DNA from 3 places in the Pantoea osteomyelitidis genome. Region 1 is predicted to be linked to each of the others. Evidence: predicted binding sites of a transcription regulator. Region 1 holds the regulator's gene; each other region holds the start of a gene.
The links. Region 1 encodes CRP, which controls carbon source genes, mostly activating them, when cyclic AMP is high. Its sites were predicted from a motif close to ATGTGANNNNNNTCACAT; they were not measured.
Positions count from the first base shown of each region.

Region 2: the regulator CRP is predicted to act here: its motif matches at 1,639-1,656, upstream of ABU178_RS10245 (sugar transporter).
Region 3: the regulator CRP is predicted to act here: its motif matches at 1,852-1,869, upstream of ABU178_RS09920 (6-phosphofructokinase).

Region 1 is NZ_JBGFSN010000008.1:19,346-22,625, reverse strand. It holds gene ABU178_RS16905 (YccS/YhfK family putative transporter) at 1-1,082, opposite strand, end outside; gene crp (cAMP-activated global transcriptional regulator CRP) at 1,141-1,773, opposite strand; gene ABU178_RS16895 (OsmC family protein) at 2,076-2,480, shown strand; gene ABU178_RS16890 (phosphoribulokinase) at 2,516-3,280, opposite strand, start outside.
Region 2 is NZ_JBGFSN010000004.1:1,083,994-1,087,273, forward strand. It holds gene ABU178_RS10235 (MFS transporter) at 1-1,033, shown strand, start outside; gene ABU178_RS10240 (hypothetical protein) at 1,198-1,455, shown strand; gene ABU178_RS10245 (sugar transporter) at 1,710-2,894, shown strand; gene bhsA (multiple stress resistance protein BhsA) at 2,950-3,207, opposite strand; gene bhsA (multiple stress resistance protein BhsA) at 3,246-3,280, opposite strand, start outside.
Region 3 is NZ_JBGFSN010000004.1:1,016,614-1,019,893, reverse strand. It holds gene ABU178_RS09930 (PTS sugar transporter subunit IIC) at 1-280, opposite strand, end outside; gene ABU178_RS09925 (PTS sugar transporter subunit IIB) at 273-587, opposite strand; gene ABU178_RS09920 (6-phosphofructokinase) at 598-1,578, opposite strand; gene dld (D-lactate dehydrogenase) at 2,045-3,280, shown strand, end outside.

The DNA of each region.
Region 1 (3,280 bases):
GACTTGAGCGACAGATAGCTGCGCAGGGCGGCGAGCAGCGGCAGACGGCGCTGGCGATCGGCCATCAGGTCGCGCTGATAGAGCGGCTTCTGGCTGCGCAACACGCGCGCGATGCGGCTGAAGTGATAGAGGCAGAAGTTGCCCACCGGATTATCCGGATGCTGGCGGGCGATCTTCTCCAGCGCGCCGAGCTGCTTATCCATGTCGAACCGGTCCGGCAGCTGATGATAAAGAATGTCGTCCGCCAGTTCGCGCAGGCGCGTGGAGATGGTTTTGGCATTCCAGCGGATCACCGCTTCGGCGTGGCTCTGCTCCACCAGCTTCTGCACCTCTTCCGGCTGATGCAGGCTGACGGAAATATGCTCCTGCAGATCGAGCGCAACCTGAAAGGCGCGCGTCAGCCGCTTATGGCTGTTGTCCCGGCTGGCGGAGAGCATGTGCATCTGCTGATAGCAGGTGGTGATGAGATCCACCGCTTTTTGCTGGCGCGTTAGCAGCGGCGGCAGCGCTTTTTCCGGATCGGTGAGCTGCGTCAGCAAGGTATATTTGGCGTCGCAGTAATCCGCCAGCTCGCGAAAAAGCAGGCTCAGGGTTTCGCGCATCGGCTGCTCTTTCCACAGCCAGAACCAGAACCAGTTGAACAGCCCATACCAGAGCGTGCCGCCGATATAGAGCAGCGGCGGCACCCAGACAGGCATATGCCCTTCCAGGCCGAGAGTGAAGATGGCAGCGATCAGCGCGCCGGGCAGCAACCGTCCATGCAGTGGACTGATCTCGCCGGTAACGCCCAGCAGCAGCGGCATCAGAAACAGAATCAGCGGCAACGGCACTTGCTTCAGCGTCAGCCACTGGATCAGCAAACTGCTGGCGGCAAACAAACTGCCGCCGACAATCAGCCGTTTAAAAAAACGTTTATGGGGCGTGTCCAGACCGGCGATATTGCAGCAGGCGGGCACCAGCGAGAACAGCAGTCCGTTTTGCAGATCGCCCAGCAGCCAGCCGAGCGTCACCGGCAGGCTAAGAACCAGCGTTTGCCGCAGGGCGTAGTTGACTTCAGGATGGTAGATGATTCGGCGCCACATCAGCTCATCGCAAATAAAAACGGCGCGATGTTGCCATCACGCCGTGAGTGATACGGAATTAGCGGGTGCCGTAGACGACGATCGTTTTGCCGTGTGCGGAGATCAGATTCTGATCTTCCAGCATTTTCAGAATACGTCCGACGGTTTCGCGTGAGCAGCCAACGATCTGACCGATCTCCTGACGGGTGATTTTGATCTGCATCCCGTCGGGGTGGGTCATGGCGTCCGGCTGTTTCGCCAGGTTAAGCAGCGTCTGAGCGATGCGGCCCGTCACATCAAGGAAAGCTAAATTACCCACTTTCTCTGAAGTCACCTGCAGGCGACGCGCCATCTGCGATGAGAGGCGCATTAAAATATCCGGGTTCACCTGGATCAGCTGGCGAAATTTTTTATAGGAAATTTCAGCCACTTCGCACGCGGTTTTCGCGCGTACCCAGGCACTGCGCTCCTGGCCCTCTTCAAACAGGCCAAGCTCGCCAATAAAATCGCCCTGATTCAGATAGGAGAGGATCATCTCTTTACCTTCTTCATCTTTAATCAGCACCGCAACGGCGCCTTTCACGATGTAGTAAAGCGTTTCAGCCTTTTCGCCCTGGTGAATCAAGGTACTTTTCGATGGGTATTTATGAATATGACAATGGGACAGGAACCATTCGAGTGTAGGGTCTGTTTGCGGTTTTCCGAGAACCATTCTCTGTTATCCTCTGTTGTAATCGTGCCCAAAATACAGGGGGCCGTTTTCCCTGTCAGGCGGTGAAATCGTCAAGCGTTTCCCATTCAGGAAATTATTCGGGTCTCCGTCGTGAGCTGTGCTCGTGATTCGTCCCGCATTCGTCTATAAGTGACGAAAAATATTTTCAGCTCTGTTTGTAGCACAGCTTTCACCGACTGTCTTGTGTTGTCTCGCTTCAGCAAACGGCGAATCCGGCCGATTGCTGTTTCGCCGGCGAGGGCGTACTCTGACGTTAACTAAATGAATCAGGAGAGTTTATTATGCAGGCTCGTGTGAAGTGGGTTGAAGGGCTGACATTTTTGGGAGAATCCTCATCCGGTCATCAGGTGCTGATGGATGGCAACTCGGGCGACAAAGCGCCGAGTCCGATGGAGATGGTGCTGATGGCCGCAGGCGGATGCAGCGCTATTGACGTAGTGTCGATCCTGCAAAAAGGACGCAACGAAGTGGCGGACTGCGAAGTGAAGCTGACCTCCGAGCGCCGCGAAGAGGCGCCGCGCATTTTTACCTATATTAATCTGCACTTTATTGTCAGCGGCAAAGATCTTAGCGACAAAGCGGTGGCGCGCGCGGTGGATCTCTCAGCGGAAAAGTACTGCTCGGTGGCGATCATGCTGGGCAAAGGCGTGGAGATCACCCACAGCTACGAAGTCGTGGCGCAGTAACGCCAGCGTGAGGCCGGACGCGGCGGCCTCACAGCTTATTCGATACGTTTCCCTTCGATCAGCCGTTTTACCAGCGGCCCCATGATCAACTCCATCGCCAGACCCATTTTGCCGCCCGGCACCACCAACGTGTTGATGTGCGAAATAAATGATCCCTGCAACATCGCCAGCAGATAGGGAAAATCGATCCCTTCCAGCCCGCGAAAATGGATCACCACAAGGCTCTCATCCAGCGAGGGAATACTGCGGGCGGCGAAGGGGTTTGAGGTGTCGACCGTGGGCACGCGCTGGAAGTTGATATGGGTGCGTGAAAACTGCGGGGTAATAAAGTTGATGTAGTCTTCCATCGATCGCACTACCGAATCCATCACCGCCTCGCGCGAGTGGCCGCGCTCGCTGGTATCGCGCACCAGCTTCTGAATCCACTCCAGGTTGACGATGGGCACCACGCCCACCAGCAGATCCACTTTCTCTGCCACGTTGTGCTGCTGCGTCACTACGCCGCCATGCAGTCCTTCATAAAACAGCACGTCGGTATTGGCGGGCAGCGGCTGCCAGGGCGTAAAGGTTCCCGGCACTTGATTCCACGGCACCGCTTCATCGTAGGTATGAAGATATTTGCGCGACTGCCCGTGGCCGCTGTGACCATACTCGGTAAAAGTCTGCTCCAGCAGGCCGAAATCGTTGGCTTCCGGGCCGAAATAGCTGATGTGACGACCGAGATCGCGCGCTTTGCGGATCGCCATATCCATTTCCGGCCGCGTGTAGCGATGGAAACTGTCACCCTCCAGCTCGGCCGC
Region 2 (3,280 bases), on a different contig from region 1:
CAGCATTTCCCTCTCGGTCTCCACCGCCCTGATGGCGCTCGGCCTGCTGGTAACCGGCCCGCTCTCCGATGCCATTGGCCGCAAATCGGTGATGGTGACCGCGCTGATGCTGGCGGCGATCTTTACTTTGATCTCCTCCACCATGACCAGCTGGAACGGCATTCTGATTATGCGGGCGCTGATTGGCCTTTCGCTGAGCGGCGTGGCGGCGGTGGGCATGACTTACCTGAGTGAGGAGATCCATCCCGGTTTTATCGCCTTTTCCATGGGACTTTATATCAGCGGTAATTCGATTGGCGGCATGAGTGGACGTTTGCTGACCGGCGTACTCACCGACTTTTTCTCCTGGCGGATCGCCATCGCCGCGATTGGCTGTTTTGCGCTCGCTTCCGCACTGATGTTCTGGAAAATTTTGCCGGAGTCGCGTCATTTTCGTCCGGCTTCGCTGAAGCCGCGCAGCCTGATGATTAATTTTCGTCTGCACTGGCGTGATCAGGGGCTGCCGCTGCTGTTCGCGGAAGGGTTTCTGTTGATGGGGGCGTTCGTTACCCTGTTCAATTACATCGGCTACCGCCTGCTGAGCGCTCCTTATTTTCTCAGTCAGGCCGTGGTGGGCCTGCTGTCGGTAGTTTATCTCACGGGTAGCTGGAGTTCGCCAAAAGCGGGCGCCATGACCGCTCGCTTTGGCCGCGGACCTGTGATACTTGCAGCCACAGCGATCATGCTGGCCGGTTTACTGCTTACCGTCTTTGGTTCAGTCTGGATCATTCTGGCGGGAATGATGCTGTTTACGACAGGTTTCTTTGCCGCCCACTCGGTAGCCAGCGGCTGGATTGGCCCGCGCGCCCGGCGCGCCAAAGGTCAGGCTTCTTCGCTTTATCTGTTCAGCTATTACGCAGGCTCCAGCGTCGCCGGGACCCTGGGCGGTGTTTTCTGGCATCATTTTGGCTGGTCGGGCATAACGGCCTTTATCGCCTCGCTGCTGGTCGTTGCTCTGCTGGTGGGCTGGCGTTTACAGGGCCGGAAACTTTAACGGCATTACATGCTCAGAAAGGCGCTGCGGCGCCTTTTTTGTTACCTCCATACTTAGCACGCTCATCATTTAGTTCCGTTAATAACAGCACCCTTTATCCTCGCTATAATTTCTTTTATTCCAATAATTTCCATAGTTTTTTCATACAGCATGGAGGATACATCATGTCTATCTGGTATTATGTTGATAAAACCTCAGGCTATAACAACAATCATGTGGTACATGCCGCTCACTGTCCTTATCTGCCTAAAATGCAGCATCGTCTGTTTCTCGGCACCTTCTACAATCCCGTCGCGGCAATTCAGCAGGCACGAAAATATTATCCCGGCGCAATGGGCTGTGCGACCTGCTGTCCTGTAAACCTAAAAAAAAACCTGACCGATCAGAATAGTGTGGCACTAAAGCATATGGTCAAACTCTGATTGCGGCAGCCTTTGCAGCAAGGCGGTTTCATTAGCGCGGCGCAAGTTGTTTGTGAAGTTGGCATCGCCGGGCGGCTATAACCGCTGGCTATCGTCCCGCCGCAGGCGATAAAAAATATTCAGCGATAAATCCCCTCTCTGATGTTTCCCTTCTGGCGCTCTTCATCCACAATAGTGAGTAATTTGTGACGGAGGTCACTTTCGCTGAGCGCTTATCACGTTCAATTTTGCTGTTCTGACTGATTTGACATCCCATGCAATCAACAACTGTTTCACGTAAAACGGCCTGGCTGCGCGTCGTGCTGCTGGCCATCGCCGCCTTTGTTTTCAATACCACCGAGTTTGTTCCGGTCGGCCTGCTCTCCGACATCGCCGCCAGTTTTTCCATGAAGACGGCAGATGTGGGGATTATGCTCACCATTTATGCCTGGGTTGTGGCGCTGCTTTCGTTGCCCCTGATGCTGCTGACGCGGCAGATCGAGCGGCGTCTGCTGCTGTCACTGCTGTTCGTGATCTTTATCGCCAGCCATGTGCTCTCGACCGTCGCCTGGGATTTCGTCTCGCTGGTGTTGTCGCGTATCGGCATTGCGCTGTCGCATGCGGTGTTCTGGTCGATTACCGCCTCACTGGCGATTCGTGTCGCGCCCGCCGGAAAGAAAACGCAGGCGCTGAGTATGCTGGCTACCGGCACCGCGCTGGCGATGGTGCTTGGAGTGCCGATTGGGCGCGTGGTAGGTCAATATTTAGGCTGGCGCACCACCTTCGGCATGATTGGCGTTTCAGCGCTGGTGCTGCTGGTTCTGCTCGCCCGCGTGCTGCCGAAGCTGCCGAGCGAGCACACCGGATCGTTGAGTAGCGTGCCGATGCTGTTTCGTCGCCCGGCGCTGGTCAGCATGTATCTGCTGATCACTCTGGTGGTCACGGCGCATTACACCGCCTACAGCTATATCGAACCTTTCATGCAGGTCGTCGCCAACGCGGGCCAAAACTTTACCACCCTGCTGCTGCTGCTGTTTGGATCTGCCGGTATTCTCGGCAGCGTACTGTTCAGCACCCTCGGCAATAAATTCCCTTCGTCGCTGTTGATCGCCGCCATTGGGCTGATTACGCTCTGTATGGGGCTGCTAATTTTCGCCGCTGTGCGCCCAACCGCCATCTCCATGCTCTGTATTATCTGGGGCATGTCGATGATGATGATCGGACTGGCGGTGCAGGTGCGCGTGCTGTCGCTGGCACCGGATGCGACCGATGTGGCGATGTCTCTGATGTCCGGTATTTACAATATCGGTATCGGGGCGGGCGCTCTGTTGGGTAATCAGGTGAGCGAGCATCTGAACATGGCCGATGTGGGCAATGTCGGGGCGATTCTGGGGCTGGCCGGGCTTTTCTGGTGTACCTATATTTTCCGCCGCTATCCGCAGCTGCGTTCTAACGGCTAAAAAAAAGGCTTCAGAGGATAATCTGAAGCCTTTTTCTTTTTCCTGCCGGACACGATTAATTATAGATGATCGCTGTGCCATGCAGGTTGTTGTCGCCAGAGGTCGAAGTGATGCGGAAAGACTTTGCTCCCGCCGCTGCGGCCTTCTCCGACAGTTGATTCTCCAGCGATGTCAGATCGCTGCTGCCGGTGGCGCTGATCACGCCGATTTTCTGCTGATCGACCGGCGAATAATTCACTTGTTGCGCAGCGAAACCGGCAAATGAGACGGTGCCCAGCAGCGCGGCAATAACGCTTAATTTAATGCTTTTCATGATGAGATTCCTTCCTGTTTAGTGTGAACGCGCTGCGATTACTGATAAATCACCGCAGTACCGTGCAATTTGT
Region 3 (3,280 bases), on a different contig from region 1:
GTTCGCGGTTAGCTAATCCGGCAATGGCGGCGACGTCGGTGATATAACCCTGCATGCCGAAACCGTGGGTAAAAATGGTATTCAGGAACGTTAAGGTGCCGACAATAATATTAATGCCGGCCATCATAATCAGGAATCCCAGCAGGGTTTTAAAGGTGCCTTCCACCACCTTCCCCGTGGATTTCTTTTGCAGCAGCAGACCTACCAGGGCAATACAGGCGATCAGAATCGATGCCTGTCCCAGTAAATCTTTCACCAGAAAATTGATCACACTATTCATAGTTGGCAACCTTTAAATTACGCTCTTTCATAAACGCTACGATTTTTTGCTCAATTTCCGCTTTATCGGTCAGCTTGTTGAGAATAATCACCCGCTTCATCTCTTCCGGGCTGGCGTCGGCATTTAGCACATCGGCAAAGGCTTTTTGCGTCAGGATCATGTCTGACTTAAAAGCATTCGCTTCGGAAATGGTGGTGTGATCGATATCCGCTTCAATCTCCAGTTTTTTTAATACCGCCTTTGCGCTCATTTCAATGGCAAAGCTGGAACCCAGACCACATCCGCAGACACAAAGTATTTTCAGCATGGTTATCTCCTCACAGAATATTAAGTTGTCTGGCGAGTTTGTAATGCGCGCCTTCGGTATCGACCAGACGTTTTTTTATGCTCATCAAATCAATTGGAATGGGCTTGTTGCTGCCATTAATAATTACCGCTTTATTACGCATTCCGGACTGAATACAACGTACAACTTCACTGGCCATGATGGTGCCCTGAAAAATCTCTTCGCAGGTAGGCTCGCCATTACGCAGGCCGTAACCGATGATGGTTTTACGAATACGCACTCCGATCAGCGGCTCCAGCTGTTTAATTAAGGTATCGATAGCGCCCTGAAATCCCGGCGAATATTCGCGCGTATAGCCTTCCGAGCAGAGAATAATCACGCTGTTCTGCTCGCTCAGGCGCTGCGTAATACGCGCCGCCAGTTCCTGAGCAGCAATCTGATATTCGGGGATTAGCGCAAAATCGGCATTGGATTTAATCGCGGACTGTAACGTCAACTCACCGCAATAACCGCCCAGCAGCTCAACCATAAAAACGCGCCCGGTCAACGCCCGGCCAGTATTACGCAGCTTTGCCACCTCTTTTAGAACTTGTTCGCAGGCGGTAGAAAAACCAATGGTGTAGTCGCTGCCGCTGACGTCATTATCAATCGTCATGCCGACGCCAAAACAGTTCACGCCAAATTCGCTCAGGATATGCAGAAATTGCAGCGATCCGTCGCCGCCAGCCATAATTAATACATCAATACGCAGCGATTTTAATTGTCTGGCAATGGTTTCATATTCGCTGCGTACCAATTTTCTCTGGGTTCTTCCTGACTGAATCACCGGAATGGCGGCAATAGCGTAATCCACTAAATCGCGCTGGCTAACCTCCTGATGACGATTCTCCAGCAGGCCCGGAATACCGCCGTTAAATAACACCATTTCCGCCTGCGCCAGTCGCGCGATCTGGAAAATAAAATTATTTATACCGGTGACGTCGCCACCGCTGATTACCATTCCGATTCTCATCATCAAATATCCTTAATCACGGGCTGCTGATAATCATTGTTACGTTCGTATCGGCTTATATTTGCAGGAGAGATCACAAAACTGACATGGATTAGATCGCGGATGGCATTGACAGAGGGTTAGATACGCCAAATTTTGCGATCTTAATCACAAAAATACGCATAATGGTTTTTTCTATTTATAGTTAAATATCAGCAGGTTAAAAGGGCTTTTTACTTTGTCTGTTTCTGATTTCTTTTCACAGTACGGCGCTTTTTTCCTGTTAATACAGAAATGTGACTATCACCTCATTTTTATTGGTCGCCAGGCAATGACCGCAAAAAATAACCTCGGTGTTATCCACAAAAATATAAAGGGAATAAAAGAATTTGCACCATGAAGGTAATTCCGCATCCAGAGCGATTGACTTTGCTTATGTGAAACCTGTCCAATAATGCGGCACTGAAACCACCTCAGAAGAGAACAGATGACTTCCCCGCAGGATATGATTAGCCAGCTGAAAAATGTGGTTGGCGCTAAACAGCTTTTAACTCATCAGGATGACAAAGCCTGGTATACCAAAGGTTTTCGCGTAGGCCGTGGCGATGCGCTGGCCGTTGTCCTGCCGCAAACCCTGCTTCAGCTCTGGCAGATCATGCAGATCTGCGTGGCCTGCGACGCTATCATACTTATGCAGGCGTCGAATACCGGCGTCACCGGCGGCTCGACTCCTGACGGCAACGATTACGATCGCGATGTGGTGATTGTCAGCACTCGCCAGCTCAAGGGCGTGCAGGTAATCGACGATGCGCGTCAGGTTATCGCCTTTCCCGGCACCACGCTCACCGAACTGGAGCAGACGCTGCAACCGCTGGGGCGCGAGCCTCACTCGGTTATCGGCTCCTCCTGCATCGGCGCTTCAGTGGTGGGCGGAATTTGTAATAATTCCGGCGGCTCGCTGATTCGACGTGGCCCCGCCTTTACGGAAAAATCGCTGTTTGCCCGTATTCATCCTGACGGCAGGCTGGAGATGGTGAATCATCTGGGGATTGCGCTGGGCGATGCGCCGGAAGAGATGTTGCGTCGGCTGGAGCAGCGCGACTACACCACCGGCGATCATGCGCAGTGGGCGGGAAAAATCTGGGCAGATGATTACGCCAGCCAACTGCGCGACGTGACGGCGGACAGCCCGTCGCGCTACAACGGCGATGTACGTTATCTGCATGACAGCGCAGGCTGCGCCGGTAAGGTCGTGGTATTCGCCGTGCGTCTGCCGACCTTCGAGGCGAGCCAGCAAACCAATACTTTCTATATCGGCACCGATGATGAGCAGGAGCTGGTAGCGCTGCGCCGGTTTCTGCTGGAGAAAATGCAGGAGCTGCCGTTGCAGGCGGAATATATCCACCGCAACGCCTTTGATTTAACCGTGCGCTATGCCAAACATATGTATCTGGCGATCCGCAAGCTGGGCCCGCAGGCGTTGCCGACGCTGATGGCGAATAAGGCGAAGTGGGACGTGCGCGTCAGCCATCTGAAATTTTTACCGCGTAACTTCGTCGATAAGCTGCTGCAATTTTTTAATCAGATCACGCCGCGCTTTATCGCCTCACGCATCCTGGATTACCACAAACGTTTTGAGCACCATCTGATGATCAAGGTGGAAGCGCATCAGACAGCGGAGCTGAACCAGCTGCTGGGTGAGTTTTTCCACCAGCGGCGCGGC